2 regions of the Paenibacillus lacisediminis genome follow, and region 1 is predicted to be linked to the other one. Evidence: riboswitches for the same ligand, from Rfam matches in the RefSeq annotation. Region 1 holds a riboswitch; the other holds the start of a gene.
What was found. Region 1 has a riboswitch for cyclic di-AMP ahead of ACLD72_RS04505 (hypothetical protein). Riboswitches for the same ligand answer to the same signal wherever they lie in the genome.

Region 1 (8,525 bases):
TCATGATGGCTGCCCCATACTTCCTGAAGCAGTTGCCGCTGCGTTACGATCTTCCCGGCGTTCGAGGCGAGGACTTTCAGCAGGTCATATTCTGTCGGGGTCAATTTTACCCGTTCTCCATTCATTTCCACAATTCGCTGCGCCAAATCGATAGTTAGTCCACCAATCCGAAGTACTGGTTCGTTTGCCGATTTGGCTGCGTGGCGCAGTGCTACACGAATTCTGGCCACCAGTTCTCCCATGCTGAACGGTTTGGTCACATAATCGTCGGCACCGCTATCCAAGGCCACGATCTTGTCTTCTTCCCTGTCTTTAGCCGTCAGTACGATGATCGGCACACTTGACCAGTCCCGTATCCGATTCAACACCTCCATCCCGGAGATATCCGGCAATCCGAGATCCAGCACGATCAGGTCCGGATGAATCAATGAGGCCTGCAGTACTCCTTCCTCTCCCATGGACGCTTCATGAATTGAATACTGATGAGCCAGTAAAGTCACCGTCAGCAGCTTGCGAATTTGAGGTTCGTCATCGACAATTAATATACGGGCTCCATGTTTATTTATAGCCATCCTCCTCCATTTCTTCTAAATGTACTCCGCACTGCTTGCTTAGGGGAAGTGTAATTTTAATTACGGTCCCTTGCGGTTCATTCGGCTTCGCCGTTATGGTTCCATTGTGCAACTCCACGATTCCCTTGCAAATGGCAAGTCCCAATCCCGTGCCCGTTACTTGCTTGGCAGTAGCGGAACGGTAAAATTTTTCGAAGATCCGGCTGTATTCGTCACCAGCAAGTCCGATTCCCGTATCGGAAACAAGGATAACAAGCTTGTCGTCCTCGGGTCTTACCGTTATGAGAATATCGCTGTAATCCGAACTGTATTTGATCGCGTTGCTGACCACGTTGACCAGCATTTGCTCGAGCAAAATTTCATCGCCCATTACCATAGGAACGGATGCTGGAAGGTCTACCCGCAGCTTTCGATGCTGCTGAAAATCTTTGACTTGTGCCAAGGTGACGCCGATCAGATCTTCTACATCACACCAATTTTTTCTGAGACGCAGCATGCCGCTTTCCAATTGCACCATGCTGAGCAGGTTTTTGACCAACCGATTCATACGGAGGGCGCCATCCCGAATGGTAAGAAGCAATTCCGTACGATCCTCCGAAGAAAAAAGAGAATTGCCTTCAATTAGGCTGGTTGCCGAGCCGATAATGGCGGCTAACGGAGTGCGCAATTCATGAGAAACGGAATCCAGAATAGCTGTGCGAAGCCGTTCCGATTCAGCCGTCAAATGAGCGATTTTGGCTTCCTCCGCCAGTTTCACGCGAGCAATGGCGCTGGCCGCCATACCGCCCAGGGCATCCAACATCCGCAACTGCTCGGTGGTGAACCCGCTTTTCCGATCTTTCAGATTGAGCGCCAATACCCCGTGCACACGGTCTTCGGTTCTCAGCGGCAGGTAATGGCCTGGAGAATCTCTCAAGGTATTGGTTCCGTATCCGACCGCTTCGCCGTGATCGAACGCCAGCTTGGCCATCACTTTTTCCGTTTCGCCCTGTCCCCAATCGCTATGAACCGAGGAGCAATGGGTCAGCACTAAATTGCTTTGTTCGCCCGGCAAATAAATCGCAATCTCCGTACCGATGGTTTGTGAAACTTGCTGGGAAACATTATTGAGCAGGGAATGAATGTCCGTGATATCGCTCATTTGCCGGCTCAGCACGTAGAGCGCGGCTGTATGCTCCTCCCTCTGCTTAGAGTATAGCAACTGCCTCTTCAGCTTTACCGCCAGGCTGGCCGTTAACGCGGCTACTGCCAAATAAACGCCAAACGAGATCAGATAGCGCAAGTCCGCGATCGTAAAACTCAAAGTTGGAGAAACGAAAAAGAAATCGAATGCCAAGACTCCCATAACTGCGGCATAAAGAGCTGGACGCAGTCCCCAGAGGGCGGCACTCAATAGCACGGGCAGCAAATAGAGAAGTGCAATGTTGACTAAATCAAACGCTAGTCCGAACGGCTGCATGGCGACGGTCATGAAAGCGATGAGCAAAGTGATGCTTACATAAGGCTTCCATAGCATCCACCTCGATTCCGGCTTATACATGTAACCCCTCCTGTCCGTCTATATTCCCGCTTCTAACTATAGTTCAAGGTAATGTAAAAAAGGAATAAAATAAACCGTTCAAAGGTGTAAAAATTCCGTAAAAATACATGAAAAGCCATATAATCATGAGTATTTGCGAGGAAAATAAAGATTTAATGTTCTGAGAGCGCTAACCTCATCTTAAAGTTTCTTTTTTTCACGGATATGCTAGCTGCATCGTTTTACAACAATTTAGCTAAGGAGTAAGATACAATCCATGAATTGAATGGCCATTCGATTCTGAATGGATTTGCCGATCGAATACGAAGTCAACGAGCCGAAGCTTGTGTGAGAGCAAGCCGATCGAAACCGTTGGGGGCGTCATCATCGGTCATAACTCATTTGTCAAAGACGGAGGGCGCCTCTCACCGCCCGAATCGTCAGCTAGCTGTAATTGAAAATGATGATTTCATGTATCGCTGAATCCTTGAAAGACACAAGGAACGGGGGAACCAATAGAAGCCATTAGCCGGCTTCATGGGGTGAATCACCCGGCATATTCAAATGCCGGGTGTAGGGCGACTCTCACGCCCGAATCCGTCAGCTAACCTCGTAAGCGTGTGGAGAGGCAACATTTTGTCGCGGGCCGGTCGGGTCGACTGCAAGAAGCCGCGGAAAAGGTTCCTCTTTTCCAAGGCTTCTTTTTTGTTGCCTTCTTTCTTGATCCGGGGGAGGAAATTATGGAGAAAAGCCGTATTTTAGTGGCCGCTTCCAATCAAGCGGGGAGAAACTTCGTTCAGTTGCTATTGTACCGAAAAGTCCCGGTAGCGGTCCTAACCAATAATAAAAGGGAAGAAAAGTTGCTGAGGGAATTGGGAGTGGATGAGATTTTGCGTGTAAATACCACCCGTAATCAAATGGGCGGGGTGCCCGCATTTCCGATCGGTCGCGTGTTTATCTTTGAGACCAGCTTGCCGCTGAGCTGCCAGTATTTGCAGGTCGCTTCCCGCTGGTCGTGCGGGGCGGTAACTGTCGTGACGACGGCGTGGCACCCGGATGCGATTTATAAGCAACTCGGTGCTTCCTACGTGGTGCACACAAAAAGCGGGGAAGTCGGGTTTCTGCTCAGCCACCTGACGGATTAACCATTGGAGGAGTGTCATGATGCTGGATATTTGGATGGTACTAACGTTGACCGTCGCCTTCGCGCTTATAGTTGGATTTGTCGTTTGGTGCGGTAAAACGGTGGAGGATACGGGAGGCGAACGCGAATGACCATCGTGTTGATTTTTACGTTTGCATTGCTGATCTATCTAATCTATGCGTTGCTTCATCCGGAAAAGTTTTAACGAGTTTTGTTTATGGTGAAAGTTCAAAACGTCGAGTTTTGTTTATAGTGTAAGTTCAAAAAGTCAGGTTTTTAGGACCGAGAAGGTTGGATGAAGCTAGGGACTGAGTAGCGGAGCGTACGTTTTGGGTACGTGAGCAACGGAAGGCCCGGCTGAATTCAAGATTCGACGTCGAGTCCTCTTCTTTGAACGGCTTCGTCATGGAAAGATGACTTTTTGAACTACCTCTAATAGTGGGAGGAACGGTCATGGATATACTGCAAATCATAATCGTAATCGGTATTTTAATGCTGATCGCCAAACCGCTCGGTAATTATTTGTATCACGTTTTCTCTAACGAACCCAACCGCACGGATAAAATATTCGGGTGGGCCGAGAAACCCATTTATGCGGTCATCGGTCTGAAGCATCGCGCGGGCATGAGCTGGAAACGGTACGCGATCAGCTTTATCGCAACCAACCTTATGCTCGTCGCGGTAAGTTACTTGCTGCTGCGGGTGCAGAGCGGCTTGCCGTTGAATCCCAACGGTATCGGCAATATGGAGCCGACGCTGGTGATGAACACGGTGATCAGCTTCATTACGAACACAAATCTGCAGCATTACAGCGGCGAGACGGGGCTGACGTACTTCTCGCAAATGGCTGTGATCATGATGATGATGTTTACGTCGGCGGCTACGGGCCTCTCGGTCGCAGTCGCGTTTGTCCGGGGCATTACGAGCAAGGGCAAAACCTTGGGTAATTTCTTTGAGGATTTCGTTAAGGCGCATACGCGGATTTTCTTCCCGCTGGCGTTGATCGTCACGCTCGTACTGGTCGCGCTGCAGGTGCCGCAGACGCTTGGTTCTACCCTGACGGTAACGACGCTTGAAGGCGCGAATCAGCAGATTGCGATCGGGCCAATCGCTTCGCTGGAGTCGATCAAGCATCTGGGCACCAACGGCGGCGGCTTTATGGGCGCTAACTCGTCGCATCCGTTTGAAAATCCGAACCCGCTGACCAATGTGATTGAGATCCTGTCGATGTGGTCGTTGGCCGCGTCGCTGCCCTTCATGTACGGCAGATTCGCGAAAAGCCGGAAGCAGGGTTGGGTTATATTTTCGGCGATGATGGTCTTGTTCCTTGTGTTCCTTACTGTTGCTTACACCGCCGAGAAGAGCGGCAATCCGGTGCTGAACGCGCTTGGCATCGATGCTTCGCAGGGCAGCATGGAAGGGAAAGAGGTGCGCTTCGGCATCGCTCAATCCGCGCTGTTCACTACCGTGACGACGGCGGCGACGACCGGCACGGTCAACAATATGCACGATACGCTGACCCCGCTCGGCGGTCTTGTGCCGCTGGCGGAGATGATGCTGAACGTCGTATTCGGCGGAAAAGGTGTCGGGCTAATCAATATGCTGATGTACGCCATACTTGCCGTGTTCATCTGCGGGCTTATGGTCGGCCGTACGCCGGAGTTCCTTGGCCGCAAGATCGAGCCGCGCGAGATGAAGCTGATCGCGATTGCGATTCTGGCGCACCCGTTCATCATCCTGGCGCCGACGGCGATCGCCTTCCTGACCGATCTCGGCAAAGGGGCGATCTCGAATCCCGGCTTTCACGGCATCACGCAGGTGCTGTACGAATATACGTCGTCGGCTGCAAACAACGGTTCCGGCTTCGAGGGGCTGGCGGACAATACGCCGTTTTGGAACATGACGACCGGCCTGGTGATGTTTTTCGGGCGGTATATATCGATGATCGCGATGCTCGCCGTCGCCGGATCGTTGACGCGCAAGCAATGGGTGCCGGAGACGATCGGCACGTTCCGCACGGACAATGCGCTGTTCACCTTCCTGCTGATCGGCACCGTCATTTTGATCGGCGCGTTGACTTTCCTGCCGGTGATTGCCCTGGGGCCAGTCGCTGAGCATCTGACGATTCGTTAAGTAAGAAAATGGGGGGAAGTTGCCATGAACGAAAAACGTAAAAAAAGCATGTTTTCCGGTCCGCTTGTTGCGCAAGCCTTGAAGGCTAGCGTCATCAAGCTGAATCCGGCCGTTATGATGAAAAATCCGGTGATGTTCGTCGTTGAGGTTGGCACAGTCATCGTACTGCTGATGACGGTGTTCCCTGGTTACTTCGATGCGGAGGACCGCATCGGCTTTAATCTCACTGTGTTTGTGATCTTATTGTTTACGGTACTGTTCGCTAATTTCGCCGAAGCCTTGGCGGAGGGCAGAGGCAAGGCACAAGCCGATACGTTAAAGCGGACGAAGAAAGAGATTACCGCGAACAAAGTGGTTGGCAATGGCGTTAAAACCGTGCCTTCGACGGAGCTGCGCAAGGGGGATATCGTCGTTGTTTCTCAAGGGGAGATGATACCCGGTGACGGTGAAGTGATCGAAGGGCTCGCCTCTGTCGACGAGTCGGCGATTACCGGCGAATCGGCGCCGGTGATCAAGGAAGCGGGCGGCGATTTCAATTCGGTCACCGGTGGAACGCGCGTAATTAGCGACCGGATTAAGGTGAGAATTACCAGCGATCCCGGGGAGACGTTTATCGACCGGATGATCGCACTTGTCGAAGGCGCGAAACGGCAGAAAACGCCGAATGAAATTGCACTTAATACGCTGTTGATCAGTCTGACGCTTATTTTTCTGATCGTCGTCGTGACGCTTGGACCGATCGCTTCTTATGTGGATATTGATTTGGAAATTCCGGTACTCATCGCCTTGCTTGTTTGTTTGATCCCAACGACGATCGGGGGCCTGCTGTCGGCCATCGGCATTGCCGGCATGGATCGGGTGACGCAGTTCAATGTGCTGGCGATGTCCGGTAAAGCGGTTGAGGCTGCGGGAGATATCAACACAATGATTCTCGACAAAACCGGAACGATTACCTTCGGGAACCGGATGGCCAGCGAAATTATACCGGTTGGAGGCGCGGGCAACGATGAGGCGGCTGCTTGGGCAGCGGTATCTTCGGTGCAGGACGAAACCCCGGAAGGCCGCTCGGTACTGGAGTGGATGAAGAAAAACGGGAAATCCTATGACGCCTCGCTCGGCGAGGGTGGCAGCTTTGTTGAATTCAAGGCGGAAACGCGAATGAGCGGCGTCGATCTGAAGGACCGCCGCCAGGTGCGCAAAGGGGCGGTTGACGCCATTCGCAAATGGGTGGCTTCACAAGGCGGGTTGATCCCGGAGGATTTGGAGAGACAGGCCAATCGCATCGCCTCGGAGGGCGGAACCCCATTGGCCGTGGCGGTCGACAAACAAGTATTCGGTGTCATTTATTTGAAGGATACGGTAAAGCCCGGCATGCGGGAACGGTTTGACCAACTGCGGGCGATGGGCATCAAGACGATCATGTGCACCGGCGACAATCCGCTGACGGCAGCGACCATCGCCCGGGAAGCAGGCGTCGACGATTTTATCGCCGAGAGCAAGCCGGAGGATAAAATCGCCGTGATCCGCCGCGAGCAGGCCGAAGGCAAGCTGGTCGCGATGACCGGCGACGGTACGAACGATGCGCCGGCATTGGCGCAAGCGGATGTCGGGCTGGCGATGAACAGCGGCACAACCGCGGCTAAGGAAGCGGCCAATATGGTCGATCTCGATTCCGACCCGTCAAAGATTATCGAGGTGGTGGCGATCGGCAAGCAGCTGCTCATGACGCGCGGCGCCTTAACCACGTTCAGCATCGCCAACGACATCGCCAAATATTTTGCGATCATTCCGGCCATGTTCATGCTGGCCATTCCGGAAATGGAAGCCTTGAACATCATGAAACTCGGCTCGCCGCTTTCGGCGGTGCTATCGGCTTTGATCTTTAACGCCATTATCATCCCGCTGCTGATTCCGCTGGCGATGAGGGGCGTCGCCTACCGGCCGATGAGCGCCTCGCGCCTGCTTAGCCGCAACTTGCTCGTATACGGCTTAGGCGGCGTTGTTGCCCCGTTCATCGGCATCAAGTTGATTGATTTGCTCGTTCATTTGTGGATTTGAGATGACTTTTTGAACAACATCTTAAAGCGGAAAGAAGGAACCGGCTATGAGTAATATTGCGCAAGAGGGACGGGACGGGCGCTCCGGGGGAGTTGTTTTCTGGATTGCCCTGCGCGCCAGTCTATTGTTCATCATCCTTTGCGGTATCGTATACCCGCTTGTCAGCACAGGCCTCGCGCAACTGCTGTTCCCACATCAGGCGAATGGCAGTTTATTAAAAGATAAGGACGGCAACGTGGTCGGCTCCGAATTGATCGGACAGTCGTTCACCGACCCAAGCTATTTCCAGGGGCGCGTATCGAGCATTGATTACAAGGCGGAGGCGTCCGGTTCCAACAACTACGCGCCTTCCAATCCAGATATGCTTGCGCGTACGCAAGCGTCAATCGAGCAATGGCACCGGGACAACCCGGATGTACCGATTGATCAATTGCCGATTGCCCTCGTTACCAACTCAGGCTCGGGACTTGATCCGCACATTACGCCGCAATCAGCGTTGGTACAGGTGCCGCGAATCAGCAAGCTAACAGGCATTTCCGCGACTGACCTGGAAACGCTGGTAGGCAAATATACGGAGAATCGCGACCTGGGAGTATTCGGCGATAGCCGGGTCAACGTGCTCAAACTTAATTTGGCTTTAAAAGAGATGCTGGGATTTCTATAAGTCGAGTTCAAAAAGTCGGATTTTAAGCACCAAAGCGAATGCTTCCGAAGTGCGTTTTTTCAAACGCTTTAGGTCGGATGAAGCTAGGGACGTAAGGAGCGGAGCGTACGTTTTGGGTACGTGAGCAACTGAAATGTTTCCGTAGGAAACATGCTTCGGAAGCATATGCCCCACCCGGCTGAATTCAAGATTCGACGTCGAAACCACTTCCTGACCTGCTTCGTGATAAGAAAAACGTTTATCGACGTAAATTCTAGGAAGACAGACCGCGTTTAGCGGTAGCTTTTCTTGCGATATAAGGAAGCTAATACGTGGATGCCTATTCTTTCTTATATCTTCAAAAGACGACTTTTTGAACAACCTCTACAAAAAGACGAGGTGATCCAATTGCCTATTGCACAACTCAACGGAGCTTCGCTCTATTATGAAACGCAA
Region 2 (8,525 bases), on a different contig from region 1:
ACGGGCTGACCTACACCGGCCGGACCGGCTCCATCCTCCATTTCGACTGGGAGGGCTTCAATTCAAGCCCAGGGGGCAGCAAATCGCTTGATCTTACCAGTGCTTTCGAAAAAAACGATGAATAAAAGATTTTCGAATCGATATTGTGCCCACCTGAAATCTAAATGTTGTAGCAGCGGCTATTTTACTTTGCACGCTGCTCTAACGGACACCAGCGACCTTATTTGCCCATTTCCCGGGTATTTCCCAGGCTAACGGACACTAACGCACCTATTTCGCTCTAAACCCGTTCATCCAGGCCGTTTTAAGGTAAATAAGGTCATCTGTGTCCGTCCCATTTTGCAGACCTCTGTTTTCCCTCAAATAACGGCGCTGGTGTCCCTTAGCCCGCAGATTCCTCTTCTCCTCCCCTATCTACCTGCGCATCGCCCCCTACCTTGCCCGATCTTCTATAATGCCGAAAAAAACAGCGAACCCTCGCCGCAGCCTGGACGGCGAGGGTCCGCTGTTTTATTATCTGCATCTCACGGACTTTTAAGCCTCCAAAGCGCTTTTCAGCTCTCCCGGTGTGCGGTCCCACCACTCGGCGTTGGTTTCGATCAGCAGGTTTTTGAGCGCCGCCTTTTGCGCCGCCGCCAATCCATCCAGGATGACCCGGCGCTTCAAGGCATAGTCCATTTTGTTGACGTGGTCCGCGAGGATTTTCCAGCCGCGCCGCGCCTCCGTATCGATCCACATCTCGCAGGCGGTCATCCCGCCGTAAAATTGCCCCTCCGGACCGCGGTCGACCGCGACCCAAACGATCCACACCTGCCGGCCGTTCGGAACATCCTCCCGGTTCATCGAAAATTTGATGCCTTTTTCCACCTTGCTCTTGGCGTGCATCGCCCCGACATCGATGTACGCTTCATTGCCGTCGATGATGACCGGCGACATGCTGTTCAAATCGATGGAGCCTGCGCCAAATCCTTTATGCTTGCTTTTCTCGTCGTTGCTGATGATATTCAAGGCGAAAATTTTTTTGCCCGTTTTTGGTGATTGATCCATAATGTCCTCCATTATTCGCGAATCTATAGACGGTTCTCCGTAATATTCAGCCTTTTTGAGGCCTTATTGATTAATTCAATTTTAGCTAATAATCTGCCAAAAGCAAACATATACATGCTGTAGATGCTTGTCAACGGGAGGTATCCATTGTATGACCCGACGTACTAAGATCTACGGCATTTCCATCCTTGCTTTGTGTTTAATTCTCGGAACGGCTGGATTTGCCCTCCAGGCAGGCCCGGAGGATGCGGCTTCGTTCGCCCCGGAAAAGGGCAAGCCCAAGGCCTTCCAAAATACCGGACAAACCCCGGCCGCACCGCAGGCCGAAAGCATCCAGCAGCCGAAGGCGGAGGTGCTCAGCAACCGGGTTGCCGAATACCACATCGACGTTGCGCTCAATGAACAGGACGGGACGCTCACCGGCACGGAGACGCTGACATGGACCCATCCCGGCAAAAAAACGGTCAACGAAATTTATTTGCACTTGTACCCCAACGCCTTCTCCTCCCCGGACACCACGTTTATGAAGGAATCGGGCGGAAAGCTACGCGGGGATGTTATGCCCAAGGACGGCTGGGGCTCGATGGAAATCACCGAACTGCGAACGACGGACGGCATTTCCCTGCTCCACCGGTTGCAGTATGTCCAGCCGGATGACGGTAACGCGAAAGACAAAACTTTGGCCAAAGTGCGTCTGCCGGTGGCGGTTCAAGGCGGGGAAAGCCTGACGCTGAAGATGAAGTTTACCGTCAAGCTGCCGAAGGTTTTTGCGCGGATGGGGACGGCGGGAAATTTCGTGATGGCCGGGCAGTGGTTCCCGAAAATCAGCGTATATGAGCCTGCGGGTACCCGGGGGCGCACGGCGGAAGGCTGGAATCTCCACCAATACCACGGAAACTCCGAATTTTATGCCGATTTTGGCATATACAACGTGAGAATTAATGTGCCCGAAACCTATACCGTTGCCGCTACCGGATTTCAGACGAAAAAGGCGGCCATCCGGGATGGACGGAAAACGGTGCAGTTTTATGCCGACGATGTTCACGATTTCGCCTGGGCGGCCTCCCCCGATTTTATTTATGCGGAAGAGCCGTTTTCCTCCTCCGAGGTGCCCGGCGTGCGGATCAAGCTTTACCTGGATCCGGCCCATCAGGACTTGAAAGAGCGCTATTTTTATGCGGCCAAATCGGCTTTATCCAATTTCAGCAGATGGTACGGACGTTACCCTTATTCGACCCTGTCCATCGTAGTGCCCCCCGCGGACGGGAACGGAGCAGGCGGGATGGAATACCCGACGCTCGTGACCGCATTTGGCGCAAGCAGCGACTCTCCCGGGTACGACGAGCTGGAGCGGACGGTCATTCACGAGATCGCGCATCAATTTTTTTACGGCATGATTGCGAGCAACGAATTTGAAGAGGCTTGGCTGGATGAAAGTTTTGCTTCCTATGCGGAGGATAAATTGATGGAGCAGGAGTTCGGAATCAGCCCAACGCTTCCGATTCAGGCCGCGCTGATTTCCGCGCCGGCTCCGCTGACACAAAACGCCTGGAAGTACGGCTCCAGCGACGGCTATACCAAAAATGCCTATTACCGCGGCAAGCTTATTTTGCTCGATATTGAACGCCAGGTGGGGAGCAAAACGATGAAGCGCATTTTAACGGTTTATGCCCACAAATACCGCTTCAAACATCCAACGACGGCCGACTTTCAGCGGGTTGTCGAACAAGTCACCGGTCGCAGCTGGAAAAACTATTTTTCGCAATATGTATACGACGGCAAGATGGCCGATTTCTCCGTTGACCAAATCACGGTGAATCCGCTCCGTCAGAATGGCGCCACCGTTTACGAATCCACCGTCGTCATCTCCCGCAAAGGGGCGACCTATCCGAAGGTTCCGCTGCTGTTCGCGTTCCAAGACGGGCATACGGTGCGAAAACAATGGAAAGGCGAGGACAGCCGCGTCGAGCTTAAGCTGACATACAAGGAGCCGCTTGCCTGGGTGCAAATCGATCCGGACTATTCGCTGGTGGTCGAAAACAAACATATCAACAACTATTTGAAAACGGAGGTGCCCGAACCTCTCCTTTCGCGCTCCAATATGAGCGTGACCAAGCTAATCGAGGCCCTGCTCGGAACGCTTATATGGTAACTTTTAGGGGGTAATAGAGTATGACCTATGTGCGTCAGGGATGGAGCCTGCTGAAAAGCCAGTTTCCCTCCGTCATCATTTTGTTCCTGTATCAGCTGCTGTGGGGGTTGTTTTTGTACCGGCTGGTCGATACTGCCGTTACCGCTCTGCTGCAAAGATATCCTGATCCGCTGCCAACGCAGCTCAGCCGGTTTCTGTTTCTGCTGGAAGGGCGTATTTATTTGGGGAGCAATCCGGACGTCCGCCTTTATTTGGGATTGCTGATCGGCATGGCGGTTCTGCGTCTTCTGCTCACGCCTCTCATTCAAGCGGGAATTTTTTACGGGCTTGTCCCTTCCGAGAGCCGCGCGCACGGACTGCCGCTGTTCCGCGGAATGAAGGAATTCTGGAAACCGGTCGCCCTGTTTTATGCCCTTGAACTTATTTTAATTATGCTGCCTTCCTTCTGGATTGTTCCCAAGCTCCTGCGATTATGGCCGTATCTGCTGGGGTCCGGGGGACAAATGGCCCCGATGCTGACGGGCCTCATCTACATCCTGGGTTGGTTCGTTTACGGCTGGCTGGTAAGGCAATGCCTCCTCTACGTGCAATTTGGATATTTGTTTAAATCCAGCGTCTGGGGTTCCCTCCTCGTCTGTTTCCGGCACCTTCTGCAGGGCATCGGGATCTCCCTGATCCTGGGCGCGTTCGGACTGGGCGTTTTCCTGCTGTTCGGAACGGTCTCCTGGATCTGGACCGGCATGTTGGCGCTGATCCTGCAGCAAACCTACCCTCTTTTTCGCAGCGCTTTTAAAGTTTGGCAAGTCACCTCGCAATATCGCCTCTGGCAGACAAAAACCGAAAAAAGTTAAATTTTTTTCATCTCTCCGAAACCTTTACGGCACAAGGCCTTCGCGACTTTGCGAAGGCCTTGTGTGAGGTTTTCCCCTCTTAATCTTGCGAATTAACCATTGCCAAATGATCCCTGCCTTTGTTAAAATAACAGCAGCACAATTTCAGTAACAGTTTTGTAATTATTTTTGTCATCTTTGGCAGGAAAATAGCAAGCTACGTCGAATAAGTCTTATCAGGTGTGAAATCAAAGCCGAATTCCCTGCGCCGGGGAAACGGGGGAACCACTTTGGGTGAATTGATCTCGTAAGTGAGGGATCATAGGGAACCTTCAACCGAATCCTTAAGCTAACCTCGTAGGCATTGGAAGGAGCATACTTCTTGAAAAAGCGTTTGACCGTAACAGCAGTAAGTTTCGCGTTGCTCTTCACTATCGGAACTGGCAGCGTTTTCGCGGATTCCAAGTTGAACAGCGCCATTGACAATGGTCTCGGATCTCCTTATTCCTCAGGCGGAACAACGACTTCCGGTTTTGACTGTTCCGGATTTACGATGTATGTATTTAACCAACTCGGCATTGATCTTCCTCATCAATCAGGCTCCCAATTCGAGATGGGAACAAAAGTTTCCAAGGACGAATTAATCGCTGGCGATCTGGTGTTCTTCAACACTTCCGGCGATGGCATATCTCATGTTGGCATTTATGTCGGTGACGGCGAGTTTGCGCATGCCTCTTCCTCCAAAGGAGTGGTCATCAGCAAACTGAGCGAGAGCTACTATGAGAAGCGGTATGTCGGAGCGAAACGCATTATGAGCTCCGAGAAATATGAAGCTGTAACGGCCGAACAGTAATCGGAAACACTATAACGATTCGATAAACCCGCAGGGATGATGGGGCAGCCACATCTCTGCGGGTTTTTCATGTTTACATGAAGGCCCTAGGAATCATTACCCAGACTTACCCGCTCCGCAAACAGGCCAAAAGCATCCTTTTTGCCGGGAAACTTGCCAATGTTGGCCCGCTTTGGTAAAATGACCAACAGAAATAGTAACAACTTTGTAATTTTTGTTGTAACGTCGTTTTAGGGTGCATACTACATGAACTGCCGAATTCCCCGCACCCGGGAAACGGGGGAACCACATCAGGGTGAATTGATCTCGCTTCAAAGGGATCATAGGGAACCTTCAACCGAATCCTTAAGCTAACCTCGCAGGCCTTGGAAGGAGTTAGACATCTTGAGAAAGACTTTAGCAGCAGCGGTAACGAGTTTGGCTTTATGCTTCACCCTGGGAGCTGGAAGCGCCTTCGCGGCCGAGCAGGAAACTTCGCTCTCCGGCATTGTCGATTCCGTGTACGGCACGCCCTACAAATACGGCGGCACCAGCACGGCCGGATTTGATTGCTCCGGGTTTACGCGGTATGTGTTTAAGCAAATGGGCGTTACGCTCCCTCGCGTATCCACGGCCCAATACAAGGCAGGTACGGCGGTGTCCAAAAGCGAGCTGCAAGCCGGCGACCTTGTCTTCTTTAACACCCTGGGGGGCGGAAAAGTATCGCATGTAGGCATCTACGTTGGCGACGGAGAATTTGCCCATGCCTCCTCTTCCAAAGGAATCCGGATCGACAAGTTGAGCAACAGTTATTATGAGAACCGCTACGTTGGCGCGAAGCGGGTGCTCAGCAAATACGGTTACTCCGTGTACGCAGCGGAATCTTGAACCTCCGCCGGCGCTTTATTTCCGCTTCACATGACCTGCCTGCCGTAAGCCTATTCCATGCGAAATGGCTTGCGGTTTTTTTCATCCCTATCTATATAACGAAGCGACACGCCAAAAGGTTACCGATTTTTTGTGTATTCCCATATATCCACAGGAGTCCGAACGCCGGCAAAACCTTTACAAGTTAAGTAAATCCCGTTAGAGTGAGGGTAATAGGAATGCCGTTTTTAAAGGAGGATCCTAATGGATAAACCGATTATTCAATTTCGCATCGTCCCCATGGAAGAGAGCCACGGCGCGGAAATCTGCACCTGGCGTTACGATTCTCCCTATGACATCTACAGCTGGCTTCCTTGGGAACAAATGAAAGCGCTCGATGTTGAATTCGGCAATCCGGCGATCAGAGCGGAGCAATACGTGTCTGTGCTGGACGAAAGCGGAGAACTTGCGGGATTTGCTCAATATTTCCCGCTTAAGGATGTCACGCGGCTCGGCATCGGCATGAAACCGGAATTGTGCGGACATGGGCTCGGCAAACGATTTGTAACAAAGATCGTCGAGGAGGCACTGCGGCGGAAACCGGACCATGAGATCGACCTGGAAGTGCTTACGTGGAACACCCGGGCGATTCGCGCTTATCAAAAGGCCGGCTTCACCATCACGGACCTTTACGAGAAAATGACCCCTGGCGGTATCTCCAAGCCTTTTTATTGCATGGTTTATCGGGGGCCTCGGGCTTCATCCTAAAGGCCCTTGATCTGTTAGAGCGGACTTGCCTATGAAGTTTGTTACAAATTTTACCGCGATTGCGATGGAATTGTTCCTATTTTTGACACAAAGACTATGATCGAGCGGCATGTTCCGTTATAATGATTAAGGTAGCTTACATAGGAGGGGCGATTGGAATGCAAAAGTGGATCATGAGCGGGTTGTTTCTCGTAGCTTGCGCTTTGGCCGTCGTACTGATGTTCACCCTGCCAAGCCGGGAGCAGACCGCTAAGGAAGCCAAACCGCAATTGCCTGAAATTACGATGAATGCGGAACAAGCCGAAGCCACCGTCAAAGCCAACTGTATCACCTGCCACGGAGATCAGTTGCAAGGAGGCGCGGGACCGAATCTGCAAAAGATCGGCGCCGAACTGACGGCTGACCAGCTTTACGGCATTATCACCAAAGGCAAAGGCGGAATGATGCCTTCCTTCAAAGATCGGCTGAAGGATGAAGAGATTGCCAACGTTGCGATGTGGCTCGCGGAGAAAAAATAAGAAAAACACCTAAATTGCACACGAAAAGTACGCCCGCCGGAAACTTAAGCGTTTCCGGCGGGCGTTTTTTTGCCTGGCCTAATCCGCAGCGCGCATTTTGTCAAACGCCTCGTTATATTGCTGCGCTTCTTTAATATCCACTGCCGTAATTCCGCCTTCTTCCCATGAGGTCAGCCGGAGCGTCACGGTTTTATAGTCGATCGTAATAAACGGGTGATGATTAAACGCTTCTGAAATTGCGGCTACCTCATCCACGAAAGCAATACCCTTCATAAAATTGGAGAACGTATATTTGCGGAAGATCCATCGTCCTTCCTCAAGTTCCCAGCCTTCCAGCTTTTCCAAATGCGCTTGTACTTCTTGCGGTGTAAACGGCATCATTTATCCTCCCCGTTCTCTTCAAGAACTCCTTATTATGTAAGTATCCCCTGGCGCATCGGGACCTAAGCTTCCGGCCCCGTCCTCTACTATTTTATTCTGCAAACAACCTGAACATGCGTACTGCTTCCTGACTAACTATTTTACCACGGAACCCCGGGTCAAACCAAATTTCTCTAGATCAAAGCCACGGAGGTAAGCTCTTCGTCCCCGATCAGAACATTGATGCGGTGTCCTTCCGGATCATAGATGACGATCGCGCTTCCGACCTCAATGACGGGTTCCGCGCCTAACGCAAAAAACAGGTCCTCAGCCAGCGCCTCCTGCACCTCGGCCCGCTCCTCGTCAGCCAATCCCGCCCACTCCGACAATTCCATATCAAAAAAAAGATAGCTATCGGAAATCCGGCCCACCGCTTCCGTCAAGTCGGCCAAAATATATTCATAATCCCTTCCGTGCTTTACGCCCACCGTTATATCCTCCCTTGATAACCCTGGCTTTCAGGTCATGCTCTTATTATACCGGAAAAAACCACTTAAAAAAAAAGGCAGAACTGTCGATAAAATAGATAAATCTTTTTTTAGGCAGCAGTAACGTCTTTTCCGCAAGGATGCGGAAAGAAAAGAAAGGATTCAATTTAACTCAAGGACGAGGTGTACAATGGAAATTTCATCGATTATTGGACTTATTCTTGGACTCGTTTCGCTTATCTTGGGGATGTTCTTGAAAGGCGCGCCTGTTGGAAGCCTGGTCTCCAACCCTGCGGCCTTCGTCATTATATTTGTCGGGACCGCGGCGACGCTGTTCATGGCCTTCCCTATGGCGGAGCTCAAGAAGTTTCCGAAACTGCTCAAATTGACCGTCTCTCAACCGAAGATGATTACCAAAGCCGAGCTGATCACCCTATTCACGGAATGGGCGACGATTACCCGGCGTGAAGGCCTGCTTGCCCTGGAGGCGAAGGTGGAAGAAATCGACGATGACTTTTTGCGTGGGGGCATGCGCATGATCATTGACGGCAATGATCAGGAGTTCGTTCAAGACGTGCTTACCGAAGATATCGCGGCGACTGAAGAGCGCCATAAAGTCGGGGCCCTGATGTTTTCCCAAGCCGGGATGTACGCGCCGACCCT

Region 2: another riboswitch for cyclic di-AMP. It lies ahead of ACLD72_RS31460 (C40 family peptidase); the one in region 1 lies ahead of ACLD72_RS04505 (hypothetical protein).

Annotation. Positions count from the first base shown of each region.
Region 1 covers NZ_JBKIAX020000002.1:244,421-252,945, reverse strand. The annotation lists gene ACLD72_RS04515 (response regulator) at 1-572, opposite strand, end outside; gene ACLD72_RS04510 (ATP-binding protein) at 559-2,112, opposite strand; cyclic di-AMP (ydaO/yuaA leader) riboswitch at 2,559-2,724, shown strand; gene ACLD72_RS04505 (hypothetical protein) at 2,832-3,236, shown strand; gene kdpF (K(+)-transporting ATPase subunit F) at 3,363-3,440, shown strand; gene kdpA (potassium-transporting ATPase subunit KdpA) at 3,689-5,368, shown strand; gene kdpB (potassium-transporting ATPase subunit KdpB) at 5,393-7,426, shown strand; gene kdpC (potassium-transporting ATPase subunit KdpC) at 7,473-8,090, shown strand; gene ACLD72_RS04480 (alpha/beta fold hydrolase) at 8,478-8,525, shown strand, end outside.
Region 2 covers NZ_JBKIAX020000030.1:27,288-35,812, forward strand. The annotation lists gene ACLD72_RS31435 (copper amine oxidase N-terminal domain-containing protein) at 1-125, shown strand, start outside; gene ACLD72_RS31440 (YwhD family protein) at 535-1,047, opposite strand; gene ACLD72_RS31445 (M1 family metallopeptidase) at 1,199-3,199, shown strand; gene ACLD72_RS31450 (hypothetical protein) at 3,220-4,050, shown strand; cyclic di-AMP (ydaO/yuaA leader) riboswitch at 4,272-4,408, shown strand; gene ACLD72_RS31455 (C40 family peptidase) at 4,412-4,882, shown strand; cyclic di-AMP (ydaO/yuaA leader) riboswitch at 5,125-5,262, shown strand; gene ACLD72_RS31460 (C40 family peptidase) at 5,267-5,749, shown strand; gene ACLD72_RS31465 (GNAT family N-acetyltransferase) at 5,993-6,496, shown strand; gene ACLD72_RS31470 (c-type cytochrome) at 6,655-7,014, shown strand; gene ACLD72_RS31475 (4a-hydroxytetrahydrobiopterin dehydratase) at 7,093-7,392, opposite strand; gene ACLD72_RS31480 (hypothetical protein) at 7,569-7,862, opposite strand; gene motA (flagellar motor stator protein MotA) at 8,053-8,525, shown strand, end outside.